Regions from separate parts of the Micromonospora sp. NPDC004336 genome, predicted to be linked through region 3. Evidence: predicted binding sites of a transcription regulator. Region 3 holds the regulator's gene; each other region holds the start of a gene.

Region 1 (9,472 bases), on a different contig from region 3:
AGATCCTGCGGGACACCGCGACCCGGGCCGAGGCGACGTACGCCTCCCGGACGGCCACCTGCGGCGGCGACGCGAACATCACCGGCGCCGGCCTGGTCGACGCGTACGCGGCCGTCCGGGCGGCGCGGGGGTGAGTCAGCCCAGCCGGTCGAGGAGCTCCAGCGACCGCCGCACCACCAGCGCCGTCGCGTCCGCGTCGTACGACGGCAGCGCGCTGTCGGTGAACAGGTGCCGGTCGCCCGGGTAGACGTACAGCTCGGCGAGGTCGGGGCCGACGACGCCGACCAGCTCGCGGGCGGCGTCGAGGTCGCCCTCCAGCGCGAAGAACGGGTCGGCGTCCATGCCGTGGACCTGCACCGGAACCCCGGCGGGCCAGGGGCCGACGGCCCATTCGCCGGTGACGGGCAGGCAGGCTTCGTAGAGCAGTGCGCCGCGAACGCCGGGGCGGGTCTGGGCGAGCCGCTGGGCGGTGGCGGCGCCCCAGGAGAAGCCCGCGTGGACCAGGCCGTCGGGCAGCTCCGCCACGGCCCGGTCGGCGCGCTCGCGGAGCACGTCGCCCCCGATGCTCCTGGTGAGCGCGAGGCCCTCGTCGAGGGTCGCCGGCCGCGCGCCGTCGAACAGGTCGGGCGTGTGCACGCCGTGCCCGCCGTCCCGCAGCCGGTCGGCGAACTCCCGCACCCCGTCGGTGAGCCCGTGCAGGTGGTGGAACAGGACAACTTCGGCCATCTCGTACACTCCGGTTCACGAACGACAACGATCGAATGGTCCATTATCCTAGAACGGTCGAAAAATGTCGAGCAATGAGCGCATCCCCGACTACGACCTCGACGAGATGCTCGTGGTCACCGCGCCCGCGCAGCTCCGCGCGCTGGCCGACCCCCTGCGCGCCACGCTGTTGGAGCTGGTGCTGGAGCGGGCCGCCACGGTGACCGAGCTGGCGCGGGCGGTCGACCGGCCCAAGAGCAGCGTCGCCTACCACGTGAACGCGCTCGTCGACGCCGGCCTCCTGCGCGTGGTACGCACCCGGCGGGTGCGGGCCATCGACGAGCGCTACTACGGCCGGGTCGCCCGCACGTACTACATCGGCGCGCTCACCCGCCCCGAGGACAAGCGGGTCGCGACCGGCGTCAACGGGCTCGCGGAGGCCGTCGCCGAGTCCGCCGCCGCGCACGCCGCCGACGACCTGCGCTGCACCCTCGTCCACGCCCGCATCCCCGTCGAGGAGGTGCGGGCGTTCTGGGCCGAGGTGCAGGCGCTGGCCCGCCGCTTCGCCCAGATCCCCCGCTCCGGCGACCAGGTCTACGGGTTCGTCGCCGGCCTCTACCCGACGGACGCGCCGACCCTCCCCGAGCCCGGCGCCGAGGCCGAGGCCGAGGCCAAGGGCGAGACCGGGGCCAGGGTCCAGGGCGAGACCGGGGCCGGGGCCGAGGGCGAGACCGGGGCCGGGGACGAGGGCGAGGGCGAGTCCGGGGCCGGGGACGAGGGCGAGGGCGAGGGCGAGACCAGGGCCGGGGCCGGGGCCCGCCCGGCGGAATGACGGTGACCGGCCCGTGGGCGGCCCGACGGCGCCGACATGGACCCGTCTCGGCGAAGCCGACAGGTCCCCTTCTTAACAGAAACGCCCCGGTGATCTAGGGTCGGCGTCCATGGACCTGGAGATCGTCGAGCTGGGACCGGACCAGCGGCCCGCCGTGGTGGAACTGTGCGGGCGGGCGCTGGACCTGCCCGAGGACGCGGCCGAGGCGCCGGCCATCGTGGACACGCTCTGGACGCGGGCCGCCGCCGACCGCCCGGTGATCGCGTGGGGCGCGTACCGCCAGGGGCGCCTCGTCGGCACCCTCGTCGGCTCCCTCGCCGCCGGCGACGGCGACGCCCGTGGGCACGTCGACCTGATCGCGGTGGCGCCGGACCAGCGGCGGCGGGGCGTCGGGCGCGCGCTGGTGGGGGTCGCCGAGGCGCGGCTCGCCGAGCTCGGCGCGGTGGAGGTGCTGCTCGCCGGCAATCCGCCGTACTACGCCTGGCCGGGCATCGACGTGCGCTACACCCCGGCCGTCTGCGCGGCGTCGGCGCTCGGCTACACCCGCGACCGTACGGCCTGGAACATGACCGCCGACCTGTCGTACGACGAAAGCCCCGCCCTGCGCGCGACGGGCCCGGCGGAGGAGCGGTTGGCCGCGCGGGGCGTCACGGTGCGGCGGGCGGAGCCGGGCGACCTGCCGGCGCTGACGGAGTTCGCCCGCGCCACCTTCGGCGGCGCCTGGGACGCCGAGCTGGCCGGCTCGGTGGGTCGGGAGGGGGCGGGCTGCCACCTGGCCGAACGCGACGGCGAGGTGCTCGGCTTCGCCGCGTACGGATCGTCGCGGCCGAGCTGGTTCGGCCCGATGGGCACCGCCCCGGCGGCGGAGGGCTCGGGGATCGGCGGGGTGCTGCTGCGCCGCTGCCTGCGCGATCAGCGGGCGGCGGGCGTGACGGCGGCGCAGATCGGCTGGGTCGGGCCGGTGCCGTTCTACTCGGGCAGCGCCGGCGCCCGGATCGAGCGGGTCTTCTTCCTGTACCGCAGGACGCTCGCCGGGTGACGCGGGAGGGCGAAGGGGACATCGACGCCGATAGCCCCATTCGCCCCCGTCGCTGATCGACGCCCCCTACCGTTTCGGTAGAGGAGGCAGCCATGACCACGGACGACGAACGCCCCGGCCCGTTGCCGTTCGACCGGCTCGACTACGGCGACGCCGAGCAGGAGGCCGAGATGACCGGCGCCGACGAGGCCGCCGACGAGCCGGTGGCCCTGGTCGACGAGCCGGTCCAGATCCCGCAGCCGTACGGCCGGGCGCAGAAGAGGCGCAACCAACGGCCGCTGCCGACCTGACGCGGAAAGGGGCGGACCGCTGACGCGGCCCGCCCCTTTCGGCGTTGTGGAACCGGACTCAGAAGTCCATCTCCCCGCCACCCGGACCAGCCGGGGCGGCCGGGGTCTTCTCCGGCTTGTCCGCCACGACGGCCTCGGTGGTGAGGAAGAGCGCCGCGATCGACGAGGCGTTCTGCAGCGCCGAGCGGGTCACCTTGGCCGGGTCGATGATGCCCGCGGCCAGCAGGTCGACGTACTCGCCGTTGGCGGCGTTGAGGCCGTGACCCGGGTCGAGGTTGCGGACGTGCTCGACGACCACGCCACCCTCGAGGCCGGCGTTGACGGCGATCTGCCGCAGCGGGGCGTCCAGCGCGATCTTGACGATCTGCGCGCCGGTCGCCTCGTCGCCGGTCAGGTCCAGCTTGTCGAAGGCGGTCTTGCCGGCCTGCACCAGCGCGACGCCACCACCCGGGACGATGCCCTCCTCGACGGCGGCCTTCGCGTTGCGGACGGCGTCCTCGATGCGGTGCTTGCGCTCCTTCAGCTCGACCTCGGTGGCCGCGCCGACCTTGATCACCGCGACGCCGCCGGCCAGCTTGGCCAGCCGCTCCTGCAGCTTCTCGCGGTCGTAGTCGGAGTCGCTCTTGTCGATCTCGGCCCGGATCTGGTTGACCCGGCCCTGGATCTGCTCGGCGTCACCGGCACCGTCGACGATGGTGGTCTCGTCCTTGGTCACCACGACCTTGCGGGCGCGGCCCAGCATGTCGAGGCCGACGGCGTCCAGCTTGAGGCCGACCTCCTCGCTGATGACCTGGCCACCGGTGAGGATGGCGATGTCGGCCAGCATGGCCTTGCGGCGGTCACCGAAGCCCGGCGCCTTGACGGCGACCGACTTGAAGGTGCCCCGGACCTTGTTGACGACCAGGGTGGCCAGGGCCTCGCCCTCGATGTCCTCGGCGATGATCAGCAGCGGCTTGCCCGACTGCATGACCTTCTCGAGGATCGGGAGCAGGTCCTTGACCGACGAGATCTTGCTGTTGACGATCAGGAGGTAGGGGTCGTCGAAGACGGCCTCCATGCGCTCCGGGTCGGTCATGAAGTAGGCCGAGATGTAGCCCTTGTCGAAGCGCATGCCCTCGGTGAGCTCCAGCTCCAGCCCGAAGGTGTTGCTCTCCTCGACGGTGATGACGCCTTCCTTGCCGACCTTGTCCATCGCCTCGGCGATGATCTCGCCGACGGTGCTGTCACCGGCGGAGATGGAGGCGGTGGAGGCGATCTGCTCCTTGGTCTCGACGTCCTTGGCGAGCTTGGACAGCTCCTCCGAGACGCTGGCCACGGCGGCCTCGATGCCCCGCTTCAGGGCCATCGGGTTGGCGCCGGCGGCCACGTTGCGCAGACCCTCGCGGACGAGGGCCTGGGCCAGGACGGTCGCCGTCGTCGTGCCGTCACCGGCCACGTCGTCGGTCTTCTTGGCGACCTCCTTGACCAGCTCGGCGCCGATCTTCTCGTAGGGGTCCTCGAGCTCGATCTCCTTGGCGATGCTCACACCATCGTTGGTGATGGTGGGGGCACCCCACTTCTTCTCCAGCACGACGTTGCGGCCCTTGGGGCCGAGGGTCACCTTCACGGCGTCGGCGAGCTGGTTCATGCCCCGCTCGAGGCCCCGGCGCGCCTCTTCGTCGAACGCGATCATCTTGGCCATACGGCGTTGTCCTCCTGGACACTCACGGGCCACCCGGAGTGTGTGTCCCGGATGGGCCGCCTGGTGTACGCACCTTGGGACGTCGCCACCTGGCGACGACGACGTCTCCTCGGCCGGGCCGGATAGCCCGCGACGACCGGCCATGTGCCGCACCGGCGTGTGGACGCCCGTGCGGCCGTGGCCCTACCGCCCCGACCATTGGCACTCACGGTATGCGAGTGCCAATGACTTGTTTAGCACTCTCCCCTGCCGAGTGCAAGCACGCCCGTCCCCGTCAGCCGAGTTCACCGGCCAGCCGCGCGCTGTCCACCGGACCCTCGTGGACGCGCTGCTCGGCGTACGTGACGACGAGCCCGACGAGCTGGGCGAGGTGCGCCGGCAGGGCCAGCACGCCGCTGACCAGCGTCACCACGAGCACGCCGACCGCCGTGCCCGCCGATTCCAGCGGCGTGGTGCCGAACGGCAGCGACCCGACGCCCTCGACCATGCCGGCCGCCCCGCTGCCGACGATCACGGCCGCCGCGACGAGCGCCACCCGACCGAGCAGCATCCCCAGCCGGTCGTGGAACATCCGGTACGAGCGGCCGATCGGGTGCTGGCGCTCGAAGAGGTAGACCGGGCCGGCCATGCTCAGCGCGAACGCGAAGTAGATGCCGGGGATGACGCAGAAACAGATCCCCAGCCCGATGATCAGGCTCATCACCATGGTCCAGCCCCACAGGCCGAGCGCCCGGCGCGCCCCGTACGCCAGCGCGGCGCCCAGACTCACCTGCTCACCGGCCGCCTGCCGGGTGACCACCCAGGTGCCGGCGGCCCAGCCGAGGCTCTGCACCAGGCCGAAGACGATGGCGCTGCCGAGCACCACGGAGAACAGGAGGCCCAGGTCGGCCAGGAAGGTGTCGGGCAGCGCGGCGGGGTCGCCGGCCGTCGACTCCTCCCACTTCGCCGTCGGGTCGAGGACCAGCGTGACCACCGAGACCACCACCGCCGGCAGCACCTGGGTGAACAGCAGGATGGGCAGCAGCAGTCGCCAGCCCCGGCGCACCGCACCGACGCACCGGTCGAACCAGCCGCTCACGCCGCCCCCGGGCGGGGTCACCAGCGGATCGGCCGGGTTGACGCCCGGCGGGTACCACCCGTGGCCCGGCTGCTGCCCCGGATAGGGGACCGGAGCCCCGGGATAGACGACCGGCGCACCCGGATACCACTGCTGCCCGCCGTACGGGCCGGCGCCGGCCGGGAACCCGCCGGTGGGCGGGAGGACCCAGCCCTGCGGCTGCTGCGCGCCCGTCGGACCCCCGGTGGGCGCGGAGCCCGGCATCCCGGTCGCCGGGGACGCGGCCCCGACCGGCGGGGGCGTGGGGGCGACCGGCCGGGACGTCTCGCCGACCGGAGCGGGGACGGCCGTCGCGCCGTCGGACGGAGGCGACGCGGGCGCTTCCCCGATCGCTGCTTCGCCGACCGGCGCTTCGCCGGCTGGCGCTCCCCCGGTTGCCGGAGGCGGCGTGGGCGCGGCCGATGCTTCCCCGGCTGCCGGAGGCTGCGTGGGCGCGACCGGTGCCTCCCCGGCCGTCGGAGGCGGCGTGGGCACGGTCGGCCCGTCGGCCGACGGCGGCGTGGGCGCGAACGGCGGCGGGGCGGTCGGATCGCCGGCCGGCCCCGGGGCGGGATCGGGGGTTCCCGGGGGCGGGGTGGCCTGGGGCGGCTGGTCGGACATGGACCCTCCTCAGCGACGGCTGGAACGGTCCACGATCTTCCCTGCCCGCGCGCCCCGGGAGTAGCCCGCCCCCGCGCATCCCAATCCGCGCATCCCAATCCGCGCATCCAGATCCGCGCATCCCGATCCACGCGTCGCCGGGCGGCCGGACGGCGTCGGGAAGCCGGACGGCGTCGGGCGTCCGGTCCGCGTCAGGCGGCCGGTCGGCGCCGGAAAGCCGGTCGGGCGTCGGGCTGCGGCCCACGCCACGACCGGCGGCGCTGTCGCGGTGGGACGGCCCGCCGCACCCGACCGACCGGCCCCGCGGCGGGCGGCGGGCGGCGGGCGGCGGGCGGCGGGTCAGGCGATGACGCGTACGCGCTCGGCCTGGGGCCCCTTCTGACCCTGGGCGATCTCGAACTCCACCCGCTGGCCGTCGTCCAGCGCCTTGTAGCCGTCCATCTCGATCGCGGAGAAGTGGACGAACACGTCCTGACCGCCGTCGACGGCGATGAAGCCGTAACCCTTCTCGGCGTTGAACCACTTCACGGTGCCCTGTGCCACGGTGCACTTCCTCACTCTGCGCGGCGTTCCACGACCCCGGAGCCCGGCGGACCGGCACCGGAGGACCACCGAATCGGCGATCGGCGAGGGCCGCTGAATCGGTGACCGAAATCGCACGCTACACGAGGCGTGACGGCGGCGCACGACCACAAATCGGGCATATTCCGATCCGACGACATCGGTGACCATCGTTGTGGTAGGCATGCGGCATGACGAGCACGTCGGGCGCGCCGGGTCGGGGGCCGGCAGACCTCCGGCGGGCCGGGCCCGGGCCGGTGGAGGTCCGGCGGATCCGCCCGGGCGACGCGGCCCGGATGCGCGCGCTGCGGCTGGAGATGCTGGCCGACGCGCCGCTGGCGTTCCTGGAGACCCTCGCCGACGCGGCGGCCCGGCCGCACGCCGACTACGCGGCCCGGATCGCGCACGTGTCGGCCGGCGCGGGCACCGCGCAGTTCGTGGCGGACCCGGGCGGCCGGCTGGTCGGGCACGCCGGCGGCACGGTGACCCCGGAGGAGCCCGGGCTGACCGTCGTCTACGCCGTCTACGTCACCCCGTCCTGGCGGGGCACCGGCCTGCTCGGCGAACTCGTCGAGGCGGTGGCCGCCTGGTCCCGGGCGTACGGCCGGCCCGAGCTGATGCTGGAGGTCGTGGTCGGCAACGACCGGGCCTACCGCGCCTACCGACGGCTGGGCTTCGTCGACACCGGGGTGCGCGTCCCGCACCCCACCGTCCCGGCGCTCACCGAGCTTCAGATGCGCCGCCCCGCCTGACCCTGCGGTCGCAGATTCACCCCAGACGGCACGCGACCCGCCGCGCCACGGCAACAAGTCCCGGGGATCGACGCACCAGAGGTGGGACGGAAGGGTTCCCGGGGCGAGCCCGCCCTAGGCGGGAAGCGAGCCCGCCCTTCGCGGGGAGCAAGCCCGCCCCACGCGGGGAGCGAGCCCACCCGCCCGGGGAGCGAGCCCACCCCGGGCGGGGCGGGCCGCCCCGGAACCCGACCAGAAGACTCAGACGTGCCGACGGGACTGCACGACGCGGAACCGGTTGGCCACGTAGGCGCCGTCGGTGAGCGCGGAGTTGGCCGCCGCGTTGGCGCCGCTGCCGTGGAAGTCCGAGAAGGCCGCCGACTGGTTCACGAAGACCCCGCCGGTCAGGTTGCAGGACAGGTGCACCCCGACCTCGATCGCCGCCGCCTCGGCCGCGTCGAGGACAGCCTCGTCGGTGGAGTAGACCGCCGCCGTGAGCGCGCCCTTCTCGCCGACGGTGGACCGCAGGATCTCCAGGCTGTGGGCGGTGGAGTCGGTGGCGATCGCGAACGAGATCGGCCCGAACCACTCCTTCGAGTAGGTCGCCGTGTCGTCGGCCGCCAGCTTGACCAGCGTCGGCGTGCGGACCACCGCGCCGGGGAAGGCCGGGTGCTCGACCGTACGCGACTCCAGCACCGCCTCGCCGACCTTGGTGACCTCGTCGAGGCGCTCCAGCACCCCGTCGTTGACGATGGCGCCGGTGAGCTCCACCCCGCGCGCCGGGTCGGCGGTGAGCTTGCCGACGGCGGCGGCGATCCCGCCGGCCACCTCGTCGAAGCTCTTGTGCCCCTGGTCGGTGGCGATGCCGTCGCGCGGGATCAGGATGTTCTGCGAGGTGGTGCACATCTGGCCGCTGTAGAGGGTCAGCGTGAAGCCCAGGTTGCGGCACAGGCCGGCGAAGTCGTCGGTGGAGTCGATCACCACCGTGTTCAGGCCAGCCTTCTCGGTGTAGACCGCCGCCTGCCGGGCGTTGGCCTCCAGCCAGTCGCCGTACTCGGTGGAGCCCGTGAAGTCGACGATCTTCACGGCCGGGTGCAGGGCCAGCGTGGAGGCGAGCTTCTCGCCCGGGGCCTCGGGGGCGAGCAGCACCAGGTTCGGGTCGAAGCCGGCCTCGGCGAGCACCTCCCGGGCGTACTTCACGGTGATCGCCAGCGGCAGCACGGCGCGCGGGTGCGGCTTGACCACGACGGGGTTGCCGGTGACCAGCGAGGCGAACAGACCCGGGTACGAGTTCCAGGTCGGGAACGTGTTGCAGCCGATCACCAGCGCGACGCCGCGGGGCACCACGTGGAAGGTCTTGGTCATCCGCAGCGGGTCGCCCTTGCCGGCCGGCTTCTCCCAGCCCGCCGTCCCCGGGTGCCGGGTCATCTCCGCGTACGCGTAGGCGACCGCCTCCAGCGCGCGGTCCAGCGCGTGCGCGCCGCCGGCCTGGAAGGCCATCACGAACGCCTGGCCGCTGGTGAACTGCACCGCGTTGGCCAACTCGAAGACGTGCTTGTGCAGCCGGTCCAGGATCTCCAGGCAGACGCCCGCACGGGCCTGCGGGCCGGCGTCGCGCCAGCCGGGCAGGGCGGCGGTCGCGGCGGCGACCAGTTCGTCGGCGCCGGCGTGCGGGTAGCGGACGTTCAGCTCGACGCCGAAGGGGCTGGACTCGGTGGCGACCCGGTCGCCGGCGCCGGGCTGGTCGAGGGGGAAGTCACCGCCGAGGTAGGCCTCGAAGGCGGCCTTGCCGTCGGCGGCGGCGGTCTCGCCGTAGACCCGGGGGCTGGGCGACTCGGGGTAGGCGGACCAGTACCCGCGCTCCGTGATGGCGGTCAGCGCCCGGGTGAGGGTGTCGGCGTGCCTGGCGTACAGGG
Region 2 (9,472 bases), on a different contig from region 3:
CGCCGTCGCCGATCACCGGGACGCCGGCCGGCCGCGCGGCCCGCGCGGCCTCCATGATCGCGGTGATCTGCGGTACGCCCACCCCGGCCACGATCCGGGTGGTGCAGATCGCCCCCGGGCCGACGCCGACCTTCACGCCGTCGGCGCCCGCCTCGACCAGCGCCCGCGCGCCGGCGTAGGTGGCGACGTTGCCGCCGACGATGTCGATCGTCACGTCCTTCTTGAGCTGGCGGACCATGTCCAGCACGGCCCGCTGGTGGCCGTGCGCGGTGTCCACGATCAGCACGTCGACGCCCGCGTCGACAAGCGTCCTGGCCCGCTTGTACGCGTCGTCGCCCACCCCGACGGCGGCGGCGACCCGCAGCCGGCCGGCGTCGTCCTTGGTCGCGTTCGGGTACTGCTCGCTCTTGGTGAAGTCCTTGACGGTGATCAGCCCGCGCAGCTTGCCCGACCCGTCGACGATCGGCAGCTTCTCGACCTTGTGCTGGCGCAGCAGGCCGAGGGCGTCGTCCTTGCTGACCCCGACCGGGGCGGTGACCAGCGGGGTGCGGGTCATGATCTGGTGGACCGGGGTGGCCGGGTCGGAGACGAAGCGCATGTCGCGGTTGGTGACGATGCCGACCAACTGGCCCTCGCCGTCCACCACCGGCACTCCGGAGATGCGGTAGCGCCCGCAGAGCGCGTCGACGTCGCGCAGCGTGTCGTCGGGGCTGGCGGTCACCGGGTTGGTGATCATGCCGGACTCGGAGCGCTTCACCAGGTCGACCTGGAGCGCCTGGTCCTCCAGGGAGAGGTTGCGGTGCAGCACGCCGATGCCGCCCTGACGGGCCATCGCGATGGCCATCCGCCCCTCGGTCACCGTGTCCATGGCGCTGGACAGCAGCGGGATGCTCAGGTTGATGTTGCGGGTCAGCTTCGTCACCGTGTTGACCCGGCTGGGCACCACGTCCGACTCGCCCGGCTGGAGCAGCACGTCGTCGAAGGTCAGGCCGAGCGGGACCACCCGGGCCGAGCCGGCGGGCAGCTCCGGCAGGTGGCCGCCCACCTCGCCGTTGTCGGCGCCGGCCGGAAGATCGGTGCTGGGCGAAAATTCCACGATTGCTCCCCTGAGCTGCTCGGACGGGCTTCAGCGAGGTGGCGCGCGCGGGCACGGGCGCGCGCCGGGTGACGGCGCGTCGTCCCATCGTACCCACCGGCCTGGGCCGTCCCCGCCGGTGGCGGCCCAGGTCACCGGTGCCCGGGGGCGGACGCGGCACCGGCGTTGGGTCTACGGTGAGGGGGTGCACGACGAGCCCATCGACCCCTTCAACGGCGACCCGGCCGATCCGGCCGCCGGTCTGCACGACGCGGGCGACGACGCCCCGCTCGACCCGCTGACCGACGTCGAGCGCCAGGACGTGCTGGAGGACCTCGCCGACCTGGAGATCTACCAGGCGCTGCTGGCGCCGGTCGGGGTGCGCGGGCTGGTCATCGAGTGCGAGGACTGCCGGGAGCCGCACTACTTCGACTGGGACCTGCTCCGGGGCAACCTGCGTCACCTGCTCAGCTCCGGGCGGCCCCGGGTGCACGAGCCGGCCTACGACCCCGACCCGGACCACTACGTCACCTGGGACTACGCGCGGGGCTACGCCGACGGCGTGCACGACACCCTGACCGAGGGCACCGACGAGGAGCCCGACACCGACCGCTGACCCCGGCCGCGCCAGCAGGGCACCGCGCGATCAGGCCACCAGGCCGGCGCGGAAGCCGGCCGCGACGGCGTGCGCGCGGTCCCGCGCGCCGAGCTTGCGGAACAGCCGGCGGGCGTGGGTCTTCACCGTGTCCTCCGAGACGAACAGCTCCCGGCCGATCTCGGCGTTGCTCTTGCCCTCCGCCATGCCGAGCAGCACCTGGAGCTCACGCTCGGTCAGCCCGATCGCGGACCGGCCGCCGCGCCCGCCGGAGGCGGCCCGCTGCTGCCCCGCGGGCGGGGCGTCGGTCGGCTCGGCCGGGTCGTCGCCGCGCTGCGCCGGCACCACCGTCGGGGCGCCCGCGCCGTCGGCCGCCGCCGCCGACCAGGCGGAGCCCGGGTCGGCCGGCGACCGACCGGACGGGGTGGCGCGGACCGGTCCGCCGACCGCCGCGGTGTCCCGCGCCGGATCGGTGACGCGGGGGCGGGTCGTCCGGCCGGGCGAGGAGAGCAGCAGCAGGGCCTTGGCCACCGCGCTGGTCAGGTCGTGGTCGGCACCCTGGATCAGGCCCCGGGCGCCGGCGCTGATCGTGGCGGCGGCGGCCTCCGACTCCTCGGTGCCGAGCAGCAGGACGGAGGCCTGGGGCGCGCGGGCGAGCACCCGCCGGACGAAGCCCGCGCTGTCCGGTCTGGTGAGGGCCGTGTCGGCGAGCACCACGTCGGCCGGGCGCTCGGCCAGCCGCAACATCACCTCGGGATCGGAGACGGCGGTCCGCACGACGGCGGACAGCCCCAGCCGCGCCGCCGCGGACGTCAGATGCTGCGCCGCAAGCGGTGTCCGAACGCACACGAGAACCGTACGCACAGTGGGTCTCCTCTCCGCCAACGAGCAGACCACGGCCGGGTCGAGTCGCGAGGGGGTTCCCGACAATCCTCCGAACTTTTCCGACAAGTAGGGCATATGCCGCGAGTTGTCCGAAGTTTTGGATCACAGAAGTGTGAGCCGGGGAAAGCTCGGGTAGGGAGCATCCAGGCCGGAAACGGCGCGCCTGCGCGGACCGTCGCCCGGACGCCGATTCACCAGGATCTGCGCGGTGCCGCGCGGGAGGAGGGGTGCTGATGTCGAACGTACGCAGACTGCCCGGACCCATCGTCGACCTCTGGGACTGGCAGCGGCTCGGTGCCTGCCGGGGCCGGGACAGCGCGCAGTTCTTCCACCCCGACGGCGAGCGCGGCTCGTCGCGCCTGCGCCGCGAGTCCGGGGCCAAGGCGGTCTGCCGCGCCTGCCCGGTCCGCGCCGAGTGCGCCGCGCACGCGCTCTCCGTCCGGGAGCCGTACGGCGTGTGGGGCGGCTTCAGCGAGTCGGAGCGGCTGCGGCTGCTCGCCCTCGGCTGGGAGGACCTGGCCGACCGTCGGCAGACCCGGGTCGACGTCGCCCGGCTGGAGGCCCGCCTGGGCCGGCCGCACAAGTCGACCGTCCCCGCCCAGCGCAAGATCGCCTGACTTCGCGCACCGACGTGCCGGACGCCGCGCCCCGACCCGGGGCGCGGCGTTCGTGCGTCCGGGGCGACGACACGGGCCGCGACGCACACAGGGCGCGCCGTCGCGAAGACGGCGCGCCCTGTGTGTCGCGTACGGCGAGGGTCAGAAGCCCGGGCCGTGCTGGTGGCCGTGCCCGTGGCCGTGGCCGTGGCCGTGCCCGCCGGCGGCGGCCGGCTCGGCCTTCTCCGGCTTCTCCACCACGAGGCTCTCCGTGGTGAGCAGCAGGCCGGCGATCGACGCGGCGTTGCTGACCGCGTTGCGGGTCACCTTCACCGGGTCGACGATGCCGGACTTCGCCAGGTCGACGTACTCGCCGGTGGCGGCGTCGAGGCCGTGGCCCCACTCCTTGCCGGCGACCTTCTGCACCACGACGTAGCCGTCGTGGCCGGCGTTCTGGGCGATCCAGCGCAGCGGCTCGACCAGCGCCTTGCGCACGATCGAGACGCCGACCTTCTCGTCACCGGTGAAGCCGAGGTCGTCGTCGAGCGCCGGGATGATCTGCGCCAGGGCGGCGCCGCCGCCGGGGACGGTGCCCTCCTCGACCGCGGCCTTGGTCGCGGCGATCGCGTCCTCGATGCGGTGCTTGCGCTCCTTCATCTCGACCTCGGTCGCGGCGCCGACCTTGATGACCGCGATGCCGCCGGACAGCTTGGCCAGCCGCTCGGCGAGCTTCTCCCGGTCCCAGTCGGAGTCCGAGGCCTCGATCTCCTTGCGGATCTGCGCGACCCGGTCGGCCACCTCGCTCGCCTGGCCGCCACCGTCGACGACGGTGGTGTTCTCCTTGTCGACCACCACGCGGCGGGCGGTGCCGAGCACCTCCAGGCCCACCTGGTCGAGCTTGTAGCCCAGCTCCGGGGCGACCAGCTCGGCGCCGGTGAGGATCGCCATGTCCTGCAGCATCGCCTTGCGGCGGTCACCGAAGCCGGGGGCCTTGACCGCGCAGACCTTGAGGGTCTTGCGGATCGAGTTGACCACCAGGGTGGACAGGGCCTGGCCCTCGACGTCCTCGGCGATGATCAGCAGCGGCTTGCTGTTCTGGAGGACCTTCTCCAGCAGCGGCAGCAGCTCCTCGATCGCCGAGATCTTCTGGGTCGTGATCAGGATGTACGGGTCCTCCAGGACCGACTCCTGCGACTCCACGTCGGTGACGAAGTTCGGCGAGATGAAGCCCTTGTCGAACTGGAGGCCCTCGGTGACGTCCAGCTCGGTGTGCAGGGCCGAGCCCTCCTCGACGGTGATGACGCCGTCGCGGCCGACCCGCTCCATCGCCTCGGCGATCAGCTCGCCGATCGTGGCGTCCTGCGCGGAGATCGTCGCGACGTGCGCGATCGACTCCTTGTCGGCGACCTCGACCGCGCGGCCGAGCAGCGCCTCGGAGACCTTGGCGGCCGCCGCGTCGATGCCCCGCTTGAGGCCGGCCGGGTTGGCGCCGGCCGTGACGTTGCGCAGGCCCTCGCGGACCATGGCCTGGGCCAGCACGGTGGCGGTGGTGGTCCCGTCGCCGGCGACGTCGTTGGTCTTGGTCGCCACCTCCTTGACCAGCTGCGCGCCGAGGTTCTCGTAGGGGTTGGTGAGCTCGATCTCCTTGGCGATGGTCACGCCGTCGTTGGTGATCGTGGGCGCACCGAATTTCTTGTCCAGGACGACGTTGCGCCCGCGGGGGCCGAGGGTCACCTTGACCGCGTCCGCGAGGGCGTTGACACCGTGCTCGAGCAGGTGCCGCGCGTCGTCCGAGAAGCTCAGGATCTTCGCCATGAATGTCCCTTCGAAGCGACGCTGCCCCGGCCCGGCGAGCCGGACCGGGGCAACGACACTGATCGGTTGCTTACTTCTCGATGACCGCGAGGACGTCGCGGGCGGAGAGCACCAGGTACTCCTCGCCGGCGTACTTGACCTCGGTGCCGCCGTACTTCGAGTAGAGGACGGTGTCGCCGACCTTGACGTCGACCGGCACGCGGTTACCCTTGTCGTCGATCCGGCCCGGGCCGACAGCGAGGACGGTGCCCTCCTGCGGCTTCTCCTTGGCGGTGTCGGGGATCACGATGCCCGACGCCGTGGTGGTCTCAGCCTCGTTCGCCTGGACCACGATCCGGTCCTCGAGCGGCTTGATCGCAACCTTGGTCGCGGTAGTCACGGGCATACCCTCCTGGGGTACTGGTTTCGTTACCGATCGGCATGCCGACCGGCGTCAATCTGCCACATGCCACCGGGCGGGGCCGTCGTCGCGGGTGCCGGTCCGCCTGGCGTTCAGCGCCCGGACCTGACGGCCCGGAAGCTGGCACCCTCGGGGTGAGAGTGCTAATCGCAGGTTATTCCTCGGCTAGCACTCCGTCAAGGAGAGTGCCAGCCCGCCGGTCGGCGCGTCGGGCCGGGCGGCGAGAATGACCGGGTGGATCTCGACCAGCTCGCCGCCCTGCGTACGCCCGAGGGGTCGGCCGCGCTCGACGCGGCCGCGCGCGTGGCCGGCGGCGATCCGCTGGCCGCGGCGGCCGCGCTCCGCTCGGCCGGGCTGCCGCCCGCGCTGTCGGCGGCCGCGCTCACCCAGGCCGAGCTGCGCCGCCGGGCGGTCGGCAAGTTCGGGCCCGGGGCGGCGGGCATGTTCCTGACCCGGGCCGGGCTGGAGCAGGCCACCCGCCGGCCGGTGGCCGACCGGCGGGCCGCCCGCCTGCGCGACGCCGGCGTGCGCACCCTGGCCGACCTCGGCTGCGGCCTCGGCGCGGACGCGCTCGCCGCCGCCCGCGCCGGCATCCGGGTGTACGGCGTGGAGGCCGACCCGGTGACCGCCGCGATGGCCGCCGCCAACGCCGAGGCGGCCGGGCTGGCCGAGCTGTTCACGGTGGAGTGCGGCGACGCCACGGCGTTCGACGTGGGCCGGGTCGACGGCGTCTTCTGCGACCCGGCGCGGCGCAGGGCGGGCACCGGGCGGCGGATCTTCGACCCGAACTCCTACTCCCCGCCCTGGGACTTCGTCGTCGGGCTGGCCGAGCGGGTGCCGCACACGGTGGTGAAGGTGGCGCCCGGGATCGACCACGCGCTGATCCCGGCGGGCGCCGAGGCGGAGTGGGTGAGCGTGGACGGCGACCTGGTCGAGGCGGCCCTGTGGTGCGGCCGGCTCGCCGCGGTCCCCCGCCGGGCCACCCTGCTGCGCGGCAGGGCGGGGCACCTTCCCGACGCCTCCGGCGCGGCGGCGGTCGCCGCCTTCCAGCTGACCGGCTCGGGCGACGCCGAGGCGCCCGTCGGGCCGGCGCGCCGATTCGTGTACGACCCTGATTCGGCGGTGGTCCGCGCGCACCTCGTCGCGGAGCTGGCCGACGCCCTCGACGCGACGCTGGCCGACCCGAGCATCGCCTACCTCTACGCGGACACCCCCGTGGCGACCCCGTTCGCCCGCTGCCTGGAGGTCACCGACGTGCTGCCGTTCTCGCTCAAGCGGCTGCGGGCGCTGCTGCGGGACCGCCGGGTCGGCCGGGTGGAGATCCTCAAGCGCGGGTCCGCGCTGGAGCCGGAGAAGCTCCGCCGCGACCTGCGGCTGGCCGGCGACGAGGCGGCCAGCCTGGTGCTGACCCGGGTGGCCGGCGCGCCGACGGTGCTGGTCTGCCGGCCGGTCGGGGAGCGGTAGGGGCGGCGGTGGGGCGCCGCGCCCCGCTAGCGTGACGGTCATGGCGGGACAGGGCACTCCGGCGACCGCGCTGCTCGTGAAGCGCAAGGTCGCCCACAGCACCCATCCGTACGACGTCTCCCCCGACGCGCCGAACTACGGCGCGCTGGTCGCGGCGGCGCTGGGGGTGCCGCCGGAGCGGGTGTTCAAGTCGCTGGTCGCCGAGGTCGACGGGGCGTTGACCGTGGCGGTCGTGCCGGTCACGGGCGAGCTGGATCTCAAGGCGCTCGCCGCGGCCGTCGGCGGCAAGCGGGCCGCCATGGCCGACCGCGCGGTGGCCGAGCGGGCCACCGGCTACGTGCGCGGCGGGATCAGCCCGCTCGGCCAGCGCCGGCGGCTGCCCACCGTGCTGGACTCGTCGGCGCTCGACCACCCCACCGTCTACGTCTCGGCGGGCCGGCGCGGTCTCCAGGTCGAGCTGGCCCCGGCCGACCTGCTGGCCCTGACAGACGCGCGGGTCGCTCCACTGTCGGCCCGCTGACGGGCGCGCCAGGCCGCCCCGCCGCCGGGCATGCGGACCGCCGGGCGACCCGCGCGGAACCGTCACGCCGCTGCTCGGCACCGCCCGCTCCCGCCATCGCACGGGAGACCTGCGGCCGAGGACCCTCGACGGCAGACGTCCCGCTCTCGCATGCGGGTACACGACCAGCACGCCCGCCGCGGACGAGCCGCTCAGACGAGGGTGGGCGTGTCGTCGGCGTTGCGGAATTGTTACCGCCGCCAACAAACTCCGACCCCGACACCCTTGCGTGCCGAGTGTGACGCGGAATACGTTGCCGGACACAACAAACGACCACCGTCACTTCCTCCACCGAAAGGACCCTGCACATGCGCAAGGGCTTCCTCACCTTCGCCGCCGTGGGCCTGCTGGCCACCGGCGGCATGGCCGCCTGTGGTGACGACTCCGGCAGCGATCAGGCCGGCGGCGACAGGAAGGCGAAGATCGGCGTGATCCTCCCGGACAGCAAGTCCTCCGCGCGTTGGGAGAGCGCGGACCGCAGGTTCCTGGAGGAGGCGTTCAAGGCCGCCGGCGTCGAGTACAACATCCAGAACGCGCAGGGCGACAAGTCCAGCTTCTCCACCATCGCCGACGGCATGCTCACCGACGGCGTCACCGCGCTGATGATCGTCAACCTGGACTCCGGCACGGGCAAGGCGGTGCTGGAGAAGGCCAAGTCACAGGGCGTCGCGACGATCGACTACGACCGGCTCACGCTGGGCGGCTCGGCCGAGTACTACGTCAGCTTCGACAACGAGGCCGTCGGCCGGCTCATGGGCGAGGGCGTCAGCAGGTGCCTCACGGAGAAGAACGCGCAGAAGCCGGTGATCGCGTACCTCAACGGGTCGCCGACCGACAACAACGCCACGCTGCTGAAGACCGGCTACGACTCGGTGCTCAAGCCGAAGTTCGACTCCGGCGCGTACGTCAAGGGCCCGGACCAGGCCGTCCCGGAGTGGAACGCCACCGAGGCGGGCGGCATCTTCGAGCAGATGATGACCCAGACCGGCGGCAAGATCAACGGCGTGGTGGCCGCCAACGACTCTCTCGGCAACGCCGCCATCTCCATCCTCAAGAAGAACAAGCTCAACGGCAAGGTTCCCGTCACAGGCCAGGACGCCACCCCGCAGGCCCTGCAGAACATCCTCGTCGGGGATCAGTGCATGACGGTCTACAAGGCGGTCCGCGAGCAGGCGAAGGCGGCCTCCGAGCTGGCCATCGCCTTGGCCAAGGGGGAACGTAAGGACACCGGTCAGACGGTCAGGGACCCGCAGAGCGGCCGTGACGTGGCCTCCGTGCTGCTCGCTCCGAAGGCGATCTACAAGGACAACGTCAAGGACGTCGTGGCCGACGGCTACGTCACCAAGGAGCAGGTCTGCACCGGTGCGTACGCCAAGCTCTGCGCCGACGCCGGCATCAGCTGACCCGACTGCGCACTCCGCCGCCCACCCGCCGCCCGGCACGGGAACCCGTGCCGGGCGGTGCCGACAGCAGGCGGAGCTCCGCGATCCTCCACATCTGGCGAAGGAGACCCCGTGTCAGCGACCCCCCTGTTGGAACTCCGTGGGATCGACAAGAGCTTCGGCCCCGTCCAGGTCCTGCGTGACGTCGACCTCACCGTCCACTCCGGCGAGGTGACCGCCCTCGTCGGCGACAACGGCGCCGGCAAGTCGACGCTGGTCAAGTGCATCAGCGGCATCCACCCGGCCGATTCCGGCACCTTCCTCTTCGAGGGCCGCCCGGTCAGCGTCAACACCCCGCGGGACGCCGCCGCGCTGGGCATCGAGGTCGTCTACCAGGACCTCGCGCTCTGCGACAACCTCGACATCGTGCAGAACATGTTCCTCGGCCGGGAGAAGCGCAACGGCCTCGTGCTCGACGAGCCGACCATGGAGCAGATGGCCGCCGAAACCCTCGCCGGGCTCTCGGTCCGCACCGTCAAGTCACTGCGCCAGCACGTCTCCAGCCTCTCCGGGGGGCAGCGCCAGACCGTGGCCATCGCCAAGGCGGTGCTGTGGAACAGCAGGCTGGTCATCCTGGACGAGCCCACCGCGGCGCTCGGCGTCGCGCAGACGGCCCAGGTGCTCGAACTCGTCCGCCGGCT
Region 3 (9,472 bases):
GCCCGGCCGGCGGGGCCCGGTCACCAGCGGTCGAGGCGGGTGGCGAGCACCGAGAGGGCGGCCACGCCGGCCGTCGACGTGCGCAGCACCGTGGAGCCCAGCCGTACGGCGCGGGCGCCGGCGGCCAGGAAGGCGTCCAGCTCGGCGTCGGCGATGCCGCCCTCCGGGCCGACGACCAGCACGATCTCGCCGGTGCCGGGCAGCTCGGCGGCGGTCAGCCGCTCCTGCGCCCCCTCGTGCAGCACGAACGCCGCGGCGGCCCCGGCGATCCGGCGCGCGACCCGGACGGTCGACTCGTCCGGGATGCCGGCCACGACGGGCAACCAGGCACGGCGGGCCTGCTTGGCGGCCTCCCGGGCGGTCGCCGCCCACTTCTCGCGTGCCCGTACGCCCCGCTCGCCGCGCCACTGGGTGACCGAGCGGGCCGCGGCCCAGGGCACGATCTCGTCGACCCCGACCTCGGTCATCGCCTGCACGGCCAGCTCGCCCCGGTCGCCCTTGGCGATGCCCTGCACCACCACGAGGCGCGGGACGGACGCGTCGGCGTACCCCCGGGAGGTGATCTCCAGGTCGAGGGTGCCCCGGCCGACGGCGGTGACCACGGCGGCGGCCGTGCCGCCGCGCCCGTCGGCGAGCAGCAGCTCCTCGCCGACGCGCAGGCGCTGCACGGTGGCGGCGTGGTGCCCCTCGGGGCCGTCGAGGGTCAGCCGGTCGGCGGTGGGCAGCGACTCGACCAGGAACAGCGGTGCGGACACGATCAACAGGCTAGCCGCCCCGGGCGGCGCCGGGGACGGCGAGCCGCCGGTCAGGCGTGACCGTTGAACGCGTCGCGCATCCGGGAGAAGAAGCCGCCCTGCTTGGTCAGCTCGGCGACCTCCTCGCCCCGGGTCTTGGCGAAGTCGCGCAGCATCCGCTCCTGGTCGGCGTCGAGCTTGGTCGGGGTGCGCACGTCGAGGTGGACGTAGAGGTCGCCCCGGCCGGTGCCGCGCAGGTGCGGTACGCCCCGGGCGCGCAGCCGCAGGGTGCTGCCCGGCTGGGTGCCGGCCTTGACGTCGACGGTCTCCTCGCTGTCGAGCGTCTTGATGGTCAGCCGCGTGCCCAGCGCCGCCGCCGTCATCGGCACGGTGACCCGGCAGTGCAGGTCGTCGCCCTTGCGGGAGTAGACGTCGTGCGGCCGCTCGTGGATCTCCACGTAGAGGTCGCCGGCCGTGCCGCCGCCCGGGCCGACCTCGCCCTGCTGGGCCAGTCGGATGCGCATGCCGTCCTCGACGCCGGCCGGGATCTTGACGGTCAGCGAGCGCCGGGTGCGGACGCGGCCGTCGCCGGCGCAGGTCGGGCAGGGGTGCGGGATGGTGGTGCCGTAGCCCTGGCAGACCGTGCACGGCCGGGCGGAGACCACCTGGCCGAGGAAGGTGCGCTGCACGGACTGCACCTCGCCCCGGCCGGCGCACGCCTCGCAGGTCGCGAGGTGGGTGCCGGCGGCGGTGCCGGCGCCGGAGCAGGTGGTGCAGAGCACGGCGGTGTCGACGGTGATCGGCGCCTCGACACCGAACGCGGTCTCGTGCAGGTCCAGCTCCAGCCGCAGGATCGCGTCGGCGCCCGGCCGGGTCCGGGGTCGGGGGCCCCGCGAGCCGCCGGCCGCACCGCCGAAGAAGGCGTCCATGATGTCCTGGAAGCCGACGAACGGGCCGGCGCCGCCGGGACCGCCCGGGCCGCCCGCGCCCCCGCCGCCCGGGGCGAGCGGGTCGCCGCCCAGGTCGACGATCTGCCGTTTCCGGTCGTCCGAGAGGACCTCGTACGCGGCGTTGATGTCCTTGAACTTCTCCTGTGCCTCCGGGTCCGGATTGACGTCCGGGTGGAACTGCCGCGCCAGCTTGCGGTAGGCGCGCTTGATCTCGTCGTCGGAGGCTTCCCGGCTCACCCCGAGAATGCCGTAGTAGTCCCTGGCCACTGCGTTCCGTGTCCTCATGTTCGTCTCGCGTTGCGCCGGTCGTCGGCCGGAGCCGGCCGTCGGCCCTGACTGGTCAGTTCTGGGCCAGCAGCTCGCCCACGTAGCGTGCCACGGCTCGTACCGTGGCGATGGTGCCGGGGTAGTCCATCCGCGTCGGACCGAGCACGCCGAGCCCGCCGACGCTGGTCGAGCCCGGGCCGTAGCCGGTGCTGACCACCGACGCGGCGCGCAGGTTGTCGATCTCGTTCTCGTCGCCGATCAGCACCCGCGTCGTGCTCGGCTCCGCCTCGCCGATCAGCTTGAGCATGACGACCTCCTCCTCCAGCGCCTCCAGGATGGGGCGCAGGGAGCCCTGGAAGTCGAGCAGCCCGCCGCGGGTGAGGTTGGCCGTCCCGGCCAGCGCGATCCGCTCCTCGTGCCGCTCGATCAGCGTCTCCAGCAGCACCGTGGAGAGGGTGGTCATGGCGGGCCGCAGGTGCGGCACCGACTCGTCGACCAGCGCCTGCACCAGCGGCGGGGTCTCCGAGAGCCGGGTGCCGACCAGCTTCTCGTTGACCAGCCGGCGCAGGTCCGTCACGTCCTCGGCGGGGATCGGCGCGGGCAGCTCGACCAGCCGCTGCTCGACCCGCCCGGTGTCGGCGATCATGACCAGCATGAGCCGGGTCGTGGAGATCGGCACCAGCTCCAGGTGGCGCACCGAGGAGCGGGCCAGCGACGGGTACTGCACGACGGCGACCTGCCGGGTGAGCTGCGCCAGCAGCCGGACGGTGCGGTGCACCACGTCGTCGAGGTCGACCGCCCCGACCAGGAAACGCTCGATCGCCCGGCGCTCGGCCGGGCTGAGCGGCTTGACCCGGGACAGCCGGTCCACGAAGAGCCGGTAGCCGCGGTCGGTGGGCACCCGGCCGGCGCTGGTGTGCGGCTGGCGGATGTAGCCCTCCTCCTCCAGCACGGCCATGTCGTTGCGGACGGTCGCCGGCGAGACCCCGAGCTGGTGCCGCTCGACCAGCGCCTTGCTGCCGACGGGCTCCTGCGTGGCGACGTAGTCCTCGACGATCGCGCGCAGCACGGCGAGCTTGCGGTCGTCGAGACCCATCCCTTCCACCTCCCTGTCGCACGTCGGGCCCGGCACCCCGGGGGCCGGGCGGGCTGCTGGCACTCGTCCGTAGCGAGTGCCAGTCTACGTCGGCGCGCCCGGCCACGCGATGATCAACCTTGGACCGGTCGTCCGGGGCGGGCCGCCGGCCGGCCGGGGCGGCGGCCGCCAGGGCCGATCATCCCGGCAACCCGGCCGGTGTCGCTCTGGTGCGGCCTTGCCGGCTGCGCCTACCGTGACGTCCATGACTGAACCACCTCGCCCTCCCGGAGCGGGGGACCCCGGCGACCGGCCGGACCCGGCCGCTCCGTCGGGGGTTCCCGGCCCGCCCGGCGCCGACGAACCCACCGCACCACTGTCCGGGGCGCCGGGCCCGGGCGGCTATCCCCCGCCCGGTGGCTATCCGCCGCCCGCCGGTGACCAACCGCCGTCGGGCGGCTACCCGCCGTCGGGCGGCTACCCGCCGCCGGGTGGCTATCCCCCACCGGGCGGCTACCCCCCACCGGGTGGCTATCCCCCGCCGGGCGGCTATCCGCCCGGCGGCTACGGCGCGCCCACCGCCGGCTACGCCAGCAACGACGACAAGAACTGGGCCCTGATCGCCCACTTCGGCGGCGCGCTCGGGGTGATCGTCGGCGGTGGCCTCCTCGGCTGGGTGGCGCCGCTCATCGCGCTGATGACCCGCGGCCAGCAGTCGCCGACCGTCCGGGCGCACGCCGTCGCGGCGCTGAACTTCCAGATCACCTGGGCGATCGCCAGCGTGCTGAGCTGGGTGCTCACCCTGATCACCTGCGGGATCCTGTTCTTCGTCCCGATGCTCGTCTGGCTCGTGCCGCTGATCTTCGGGATCATCGGCGGGGTCAAGGCCAACGAGGGCGTCCTCTACCGCTACCCGATGAGCTACAGCTTCACCAGGTGAGCCGGGGCCGGCCGCTCCCCCGGCCGGCCTCGGCCACGTCCCACCAACGCGACGAGCGCCGGCCCGGGGCGGCCCACCGGCCCGGCCGCCGGCCGCCCGCCGCGCCGCTTTCCGCCGCCCGCCGGTCAGGGCAGCAGGTCGCGGACCACGGCGTCGGCGAGCAGCCGCCCGCGCAGGGTCAGCACCGCGCGGCCCGCCGCGTACTCGGGGGCAGCCAGCAGGCCGTCGGCGAGCGCCCGCGCCGCACCGGCCCGGCCGGCCTCGTCGAGGGCGTCCAGCGGCAGCCCGGAGGCGAGGCGCAGCCGGAGCATGACGTCCTCCATGTGCGCCTCGTCGGCGGTGAGCACCTCCCGGGCCAGGCCGGGTGACTCGCCGGCGGCCAGCCGCTTCGCGTACGTCGTGGGGTGCTTGACGTTCCACCAGCGCACGCCGCCGACGTGGCTGTGCGCGCCCGGGCCGAGGCCCCACCAGTCGGCGCCGGTCCAGTAGAGCAGGTTGTGGCGGCAGCGGGCCGCCTCGTCGCGGGCCCAGTTCGACACCTCGTACCAGGAGAGACCGGCCGCGCCGAGGGCGGCCTCCGCGGCGAGGTAGCGGTCCGCGGCGACGTCGTCGGAGGGGTACGGCAGCTCGCCGCGCCGCATCCGGGCGGCGAGCCGGGTGCCGTCCTCCACGATCAGGGCGTACGCGCTGACGTGGTCCACCCCGGCGGAGACGACCTGGTCCAGGGAGGCGGCGAAGTCGGCCTCGGTCTCCCCCGGCGTGCCGTAGATGAGGTCCAGGTTGACGTGGTCGAACCCCGCCTCGCGGGCCTCCCGGGCGGCGGCGACGGCCCGGCCGGCGCTGTGCGTGCGGTCGAGGATCGCCAGCACGCCGGGGGCGGCGGACTGCATGCCCAACGAGATCCGGGTGTAGCCGGCGGCCCGCAGCGCCTTCAGCGACTCCGGCGTGACCGACTCCGGGTTGGCCTCGGTGGTCACCTCGGCGTCGGGCGCGAGCCCCCAGGCGCGGTCGATGCCGTCGAGGATCCGGGCCAGGTCGTCGGCGGGGAGCAGGGTCGGGGTGCCGCCGCCGACGAAGACCGTGTCGACCCGGGGCGGCGGGGCGTCGCCCAGCACCCGGCCGGCGAGCGCCAGCTCGGCCAGCACGGTGTCGGCGTAGCCCTCGCGGCTCGCGCCGCCGCCCAGCTCGGCGGCGGTGTACGTGTTGAAGTCGCAGTAGCCGCAGCGGCTGGCGCAGAACGGCACGTGCACGTACACGCCGAAGCCCCGCGCGCCGACGGCGCGGGTGGCGGTGGCGGGCAGCGACCCGTCGACGGGGACGGTTTCGCCTTCTGGAAGGACGCCGGGCATGGCCACTAGTGTGCCCGGCATGACCTCTCCCGACGTGCTCGTGCGGGCCGCCACGGCCCGCGGGGTGACCACGCTCACCCTGGACAGCCCGCACAACCGCAACGCGCTCTCCACGCCGCTGATGACCCAGCTGCTGGCCGGCCTCGCCGAGGCGGTCGCCGACGACGCCGTACGCGTGGTCGTGCTGGACCACACCGGCCCGGTCTTCTGCTCGGGAGCGGACCTGAGGGAGACGGCCGCCGCGTACGCCAGCGGCACCGTGCCCGCCGGGATGCTGGGCGACGTGCTCGCGGCGGTCCGAGAGTGCCCGAAACCGGTGGTGGCGAAGGTGGCCGGGCCGGCCCGGGCCGGCGGCCTGGGCCTGATCGCGGCGGCCGACCTGGCGGTGTGCGCGCAGGAGGCGACGTTCGCCTTCACCGAGGTGCGGATCGGGGTGATCCCGGCGGTCATCTCCGCGACCGTGCTGCCCCTGCTGCACCCCCGCGCGGCGGCCGAGCTCTACCTGACCGGGGACACCTTCGACGGCCGGCGGGCGGCCGAGATCGGCCTGGTCACCGCCGCGGTGCCGGCGGACGGGCTGGCCACCGCCGTCGCCGGATACTGCGACTCGCTGGTGCGGGGCGCGCCCGGCGCGCTGGCCGGGGCGAAGGAGCTGCTGCGCCGGCGGCCCGCCGCCGACCTGCGGGAGGAGATCGCCGGGCTGTCGACGCTCTCGACCGGATACTTCCTGTCCGAGGAGGGTCGCGAGGGCGTGCTGGCGTTCCGGGAGAAGCGGCCGGCACGCTGGGTGCCCGCCGCCGACGGCGACGCCGAGGCGGGCGCCGGCCGGTAGCCGCCGGGCCGGCGCCGTCGCGTTCGTGGGCGGGCGACGTCGCGCCGGGACGGGCCCGGGGCGGCTCTCGCGTCCGCCCGCCGGGGCCGGCGGGTGAGGCCGCGCCGGAAACGGGGAACGTGGAAGCTCACCCGGCCGGGCCCCGGCGGGCGCACGGACCGGCGGGCCGGGCGGCCGGCGGGGCCACCGAAACCGGTCGGACGACCCTGGGGGTACCACGGGGGACGTACGCTTGGCGGGCTGTCGAACAGGGGGTGTGGGTGCGAACTCGGGCAGTCGTGACGGGCGGCGTCGTCCTCGTCCTCGTCGCCGTGGTCGGAATCTGGATCGTCATCCGGCAGGTGGGTGGGCAGCTGCGCCTGCCGCTGTCCAGCCGGACCTGCACGGTGCAGGCGGACGGCCGGGTGGCCCTGGACGCCGACCAGATGGCCAACGCGGCGACGATCGCGGCGATCGGGATCCAGCGCAAGATGCCCGACCGGGCCGTCGTGGTGGCGCTGGCCACCGCGTACCAGGAGTCCGGCCTGCGCAACCTCGCCGGGGGCGACCGCGACTCGGTGGGGCTGTTCCAGCAGCGCCCGAGCCAGGGCTGGGGCACCGCGGAACAGATCCGCGACCCGCGCTACGCGACGAACCGGTTCTACGCCGCGCTCAAAAAGGTGCGTGGCTGGGAGCGGATGCGGGTCACCGACGCCGCGCAGAAGGTGCAGCGCTCCGCCTTCCCCGAGGCGTACCAGAAGTGGGCGGACGAGTCCGAGGTGCTGACCCGGGCCCTGCTCGGGCACGCCACCGGCGCGGTCGCCTGCACGGTGAGCCGCGACCCGGCGATGCGCGGGGCCGCGGCGGCGACCGCGCTGACCCGCGGCCTGTCGCTGGACTGGGGCCTGGCCGCCGTCGGCGCGGCGGACCTGACCGGCCTCACCGTTCCGGCCGCCGACGAGCGTCGGGGCTGGCGGTACGCGCACTGGCTGGTCTCCCACGCGGACGACCACGGCGTCAAGCGGGTGCGCTTCGGCGGCCTGGAGTGGACCGCCCGCAACGGCACCTGGAGCCGGGTCGACGGCGAGCCCGCGACCGACGACCGGGTGGTGGCCGAGGTCTTCGCCGAGGCGTAGCGGGCCCGATCTCCTTACCGGCAGTCACCGCACAATCCGTCATTTCGGGCCAAAAACCTCGACAGCGCGCGTCGACGCGACGCATCGTAGTCGACCGGCTCCCCACGGTTCGGACAACGGTCGCATATCAGGCCCGGCGGTACCCCGCCCCGGAGCCAGCGCGTTACGATCGGCGGCCTGTGCCAGCAATGGTTTCGCCTCATGGGGAGGGGTACGTCGAGGTGTTCGACTACGGCGACCGGACCGGTTACGAACCGATCAGTGACACCGACCGCAAGGAGTTCCACGAGCAGGGCTTCCTCCTGCTGCGCAACGTCCTGACGGAGGACCACCGGGCGGCGCTGGAGGCGGCGGTCGACCGCGTCTACGCCGAGGAGCAGGCCAAGGGCAACACCACCAAGGACGGCACCCTGCACCTGCTGGGCTTCCTGGACCGGGACGAGCTCTTCGGCGACCTGCTGACCCACCCGATCGCCTTCCCCTACATGTGGGGCCTGGCCGGCTGGAACATCTACACGCACCACAACCACCTGGACGTCACCCCGCCGGCGGCCGAGCCGGAGAAGCCGTACTGGGGATGGCACCAGGACGGGTACCGGCAGAACTCCGACCCGGAGACGATGGACCCCAACCTGCCCCGGCCGATGTTCTCGCTGAAGGTGGCCTACGTCCTGTCCGACCTGTCGGAGAACGGCCGGGGCGCCACCAAGGTGATCCCGGGCAGCCACCTGTGGAACTCGCTGCCGCGCCCGGAGGACACCTCGGTGCACAACCCGGACCCGGAGGGCACGGTGGAGATCACCGCGAACCCGGGCGACGCGTTCATCTTCGACCGCCGCCAGTGGCACTCCCGGTCGACGAACCTGTCGACCATCACCCGCAAGATGCTCTTCGTCGGCTACACCTACCGGTGGATCCGCCCCCTGGACGAGCTGCACATCGACAAGGACGGCGAGTGGTGGGCCAACCGCACGCCGGTGCAGCGCCAGCTCTGCGGTGAGGGCACCCACACCGCGAACTACTGGGGCATCAACTGGGACGGCTACATCGACGACGAGATCCCGCTGCGCAAGGAGCTCAAGCAGCGCGGTCTGCTCGACCGCAACATCCCCTGGCTCCGCTGACCCGCTCACCCGGCTCCGGCCGGGCGTAGTCGGACGGGCCCCCTCCCGCGTGGGAGGGGGCCCGTCCCCGTCTCCGCGCTTCCACGTGCGTGCCGGCCGACACCCGCCCCGCCGTCGATGGCCGGCGGAACCAGGCGTCGGCCGGCTTCAGCTCCGGGCCGCCAAAAGGCCGGCCTAAGCGCCGGGCCGCCAGAGGCCGGCGTCAGGGCCGGGCCGCCAGAAGGCCGGCCTAAGCGCCGGGCCGCCAGAGGCCGGCGTCCGGGGCCGGGCCGCCAGAAGCCCGCTTCAGCTCCGGTCGGCGAGCCGGCGGCGGGCCTTGTCCCGGATCTTCTCCGGCAGGTCGGGCGCGTCGAGCAGCCGGGGCAGCAGGTCGGGCTCCAGCGTCAGTGCCCGGAAGACCTCGCCGATCGTCACCCCGTGCGCCGGCCGGTCCACCACCTCCACCGGGTCGCCCGCGCCGACCTCCCCCTCCCGCAGCACCCGCAGGTACGCCCCCGGGGCAGCGCGCACGGTGAACCGCTTGATCAGGTCCGGTACGCCCCAGAAGCCGGCGAACGTCCGGCAGGGCGTCCGAGGCTTGGTCACCTGGAGCAGCGCCGACCCGACCGCCCACTGCTCGCCGATCACGGCGCCCGTCACGTCGACCGCGTACGTGGTCAGGTTCTCGCCGAAGCCGCCGGGGCGCGGGGCGCGGCCGAGCTCGGTCGCCCACCAGCCGGCGTCCTCCTCGGCGTACGCGTAGACCGCCTGCTCCGGGCCGCCGTGGTGGGCGCGCTCGCCGATGAAGTCGCCGGCCACCCCGTCGGTGCGCAGCAGCACCGGGCCGTCCACCGGACGCTTGTCGATGCCGCTGCGGCCGCTCGCGTCGCCCGCCCACGCAGCCTCGGTCACGATGCCGAGGTTCACCGATGCCAGCCTGCCCGTCATGATGATCAGCCTAGTCCGCAGGCGGGCACCCCCGTCGGGTGCGGAAAGGGCCCCTGGTCGACGGGTGCGTCGACGAGGGGCCCTCGAACCTGCGCGCGGTCAGCCCTTCACGGCGCCGGCCACCAGGCCGGAGACCATCCGCCGCTGCACCAGCAGGAA

Evidence for each region. The regulator HrcA, encoded in region 3, represses chaperone genes, less so after heat shock. The targets are predictions, from matches to a motif close to GGTTNGCACNCTCNNNNNGAGNGTGCNAACC.
Region 1: a site for HrcA is predicted at 4,744-4,774, ahead of groL (chaperonin GroEL). Genes of this name have one in related genera too.
Region 2: a site for HrcA is predicted at 5,485-5,515, ahead of groES (co-chaperone GroES). Genes of this name have one in related genera too.

What each region holds. Positions count from the first base shown of each region.
Region 1 is NZ_JBSGDY010000004.1:65,716-75,187, forward strand. It holds gene ACWENR_RS01980 (S8 family serine peptidase) at 1-134, shown strand, start outside; gene ACWENR_RS01985 (dienelactone hydrolase family protein) at 136-726, opposite strand; gene ACWENR_RS01990 (ArsR/SmtB family transcription factor) at 791-1,537, shown strand; gene ACWENR_RS01995 (GNAT family N-acetyltransferase) at 1,647-2,576, shown strand; gene ACWENR_RS02000 (hypothetical protein) at 2,669-2,866, shown strand; gene groL (chaperonin GroEL) at 2,925-4,547, opposite strand; gene ACWENR_RS02010 (hypothetical protein) at 4,822-5,868, opposite strand; gene ACWENR_RS02015 (cold-shock protein) at 6,604-6,807, opposite strand; gene ACWENR_RS02020 (N-acetyltransferase family protein) at 7,017-7,577, shown strand; gene paaN (phenylacetic acid degradation protein PaaN) at 7,818-9,472, opposite strand, start outside.
Region 2 is NZ_JBSGDY010000039.1:18,719-28,190, reverse strand. It holds gene guaB (IMP dehydrogenase) at 1-1,096, opposite strand, end outside; gene ACWENR_RS11410 (DUF5319 domain-containing protein) at 1,281-1,691, shown strand; gene ACWENR_RS11405 (response regulator transcription factor) at 1,722-2,534, opposite strand; gene ACWENR_RS11400 (WhiB family transcriptional regulator) at 2,789-3,172, shown strand; gene groL (chaperonin GroEL) at 3,314-4,966, opposite strand; gene groES (co-chaperone GroES) at 5,037-5,351, opposite strand; gene ACWENR_RS11385 (THUMP-like domain-containing protein) at 5,601-6,830, shown strand; gene ybaK (Cys-tRNA(Pro) deacylase) at 6,871-7,350, shown strand; gene ACWENR_RS11375 (sugar ABC transporter substrate-binding protein) at 7,698-8,792, shown strand; gene ACWENR_RS11370 (ATP-binding cassette domain-containing protein) at 8,904-9,472, shown strand, end outside.
Region 3 is NZ_JBSGDY010000005.1:3,311-12,782, reverse strand. It holds gene ACWENR_RS02180 (16S rRNA (uracil(1498)-N(3))-methyltransferase) at 21-755, opposite strand; gene dnaJ (molecular chaperone DnaJ) at 806-1,951, opposite strand; gene hrcA (heat-inducible transcriptional repressor HrcA) at 2,025-3,047, opposite strand; gene ACWENR_RS02165 (DUF4870 domain-containing protein) at 3,292-3,966, shown strand; gene hemW (radical SAM family heme chaperone HemW) at 4,092-5,315, opposite strand; gene ACWENR_RS02155 (enoyl-CoA hydratase-related protein) at 5,335-6,147, shown strand; gene ACWENR_RS02150 (hypothetical protein) at 6,402-7,262, shown strand; gene ACWENR_RS02145 (phytanoyl-CoA dioxygenase family protein) at 7,451-8,386, shown strand; gene ACWENR_RS02140 (MOSC domain-containing protein) at 8,672-9,313, opposite strand; gene ACWENR_RS02135 (carbohydrate ABC transporter permease) at 9,413-9,472, opposite strand, start outside.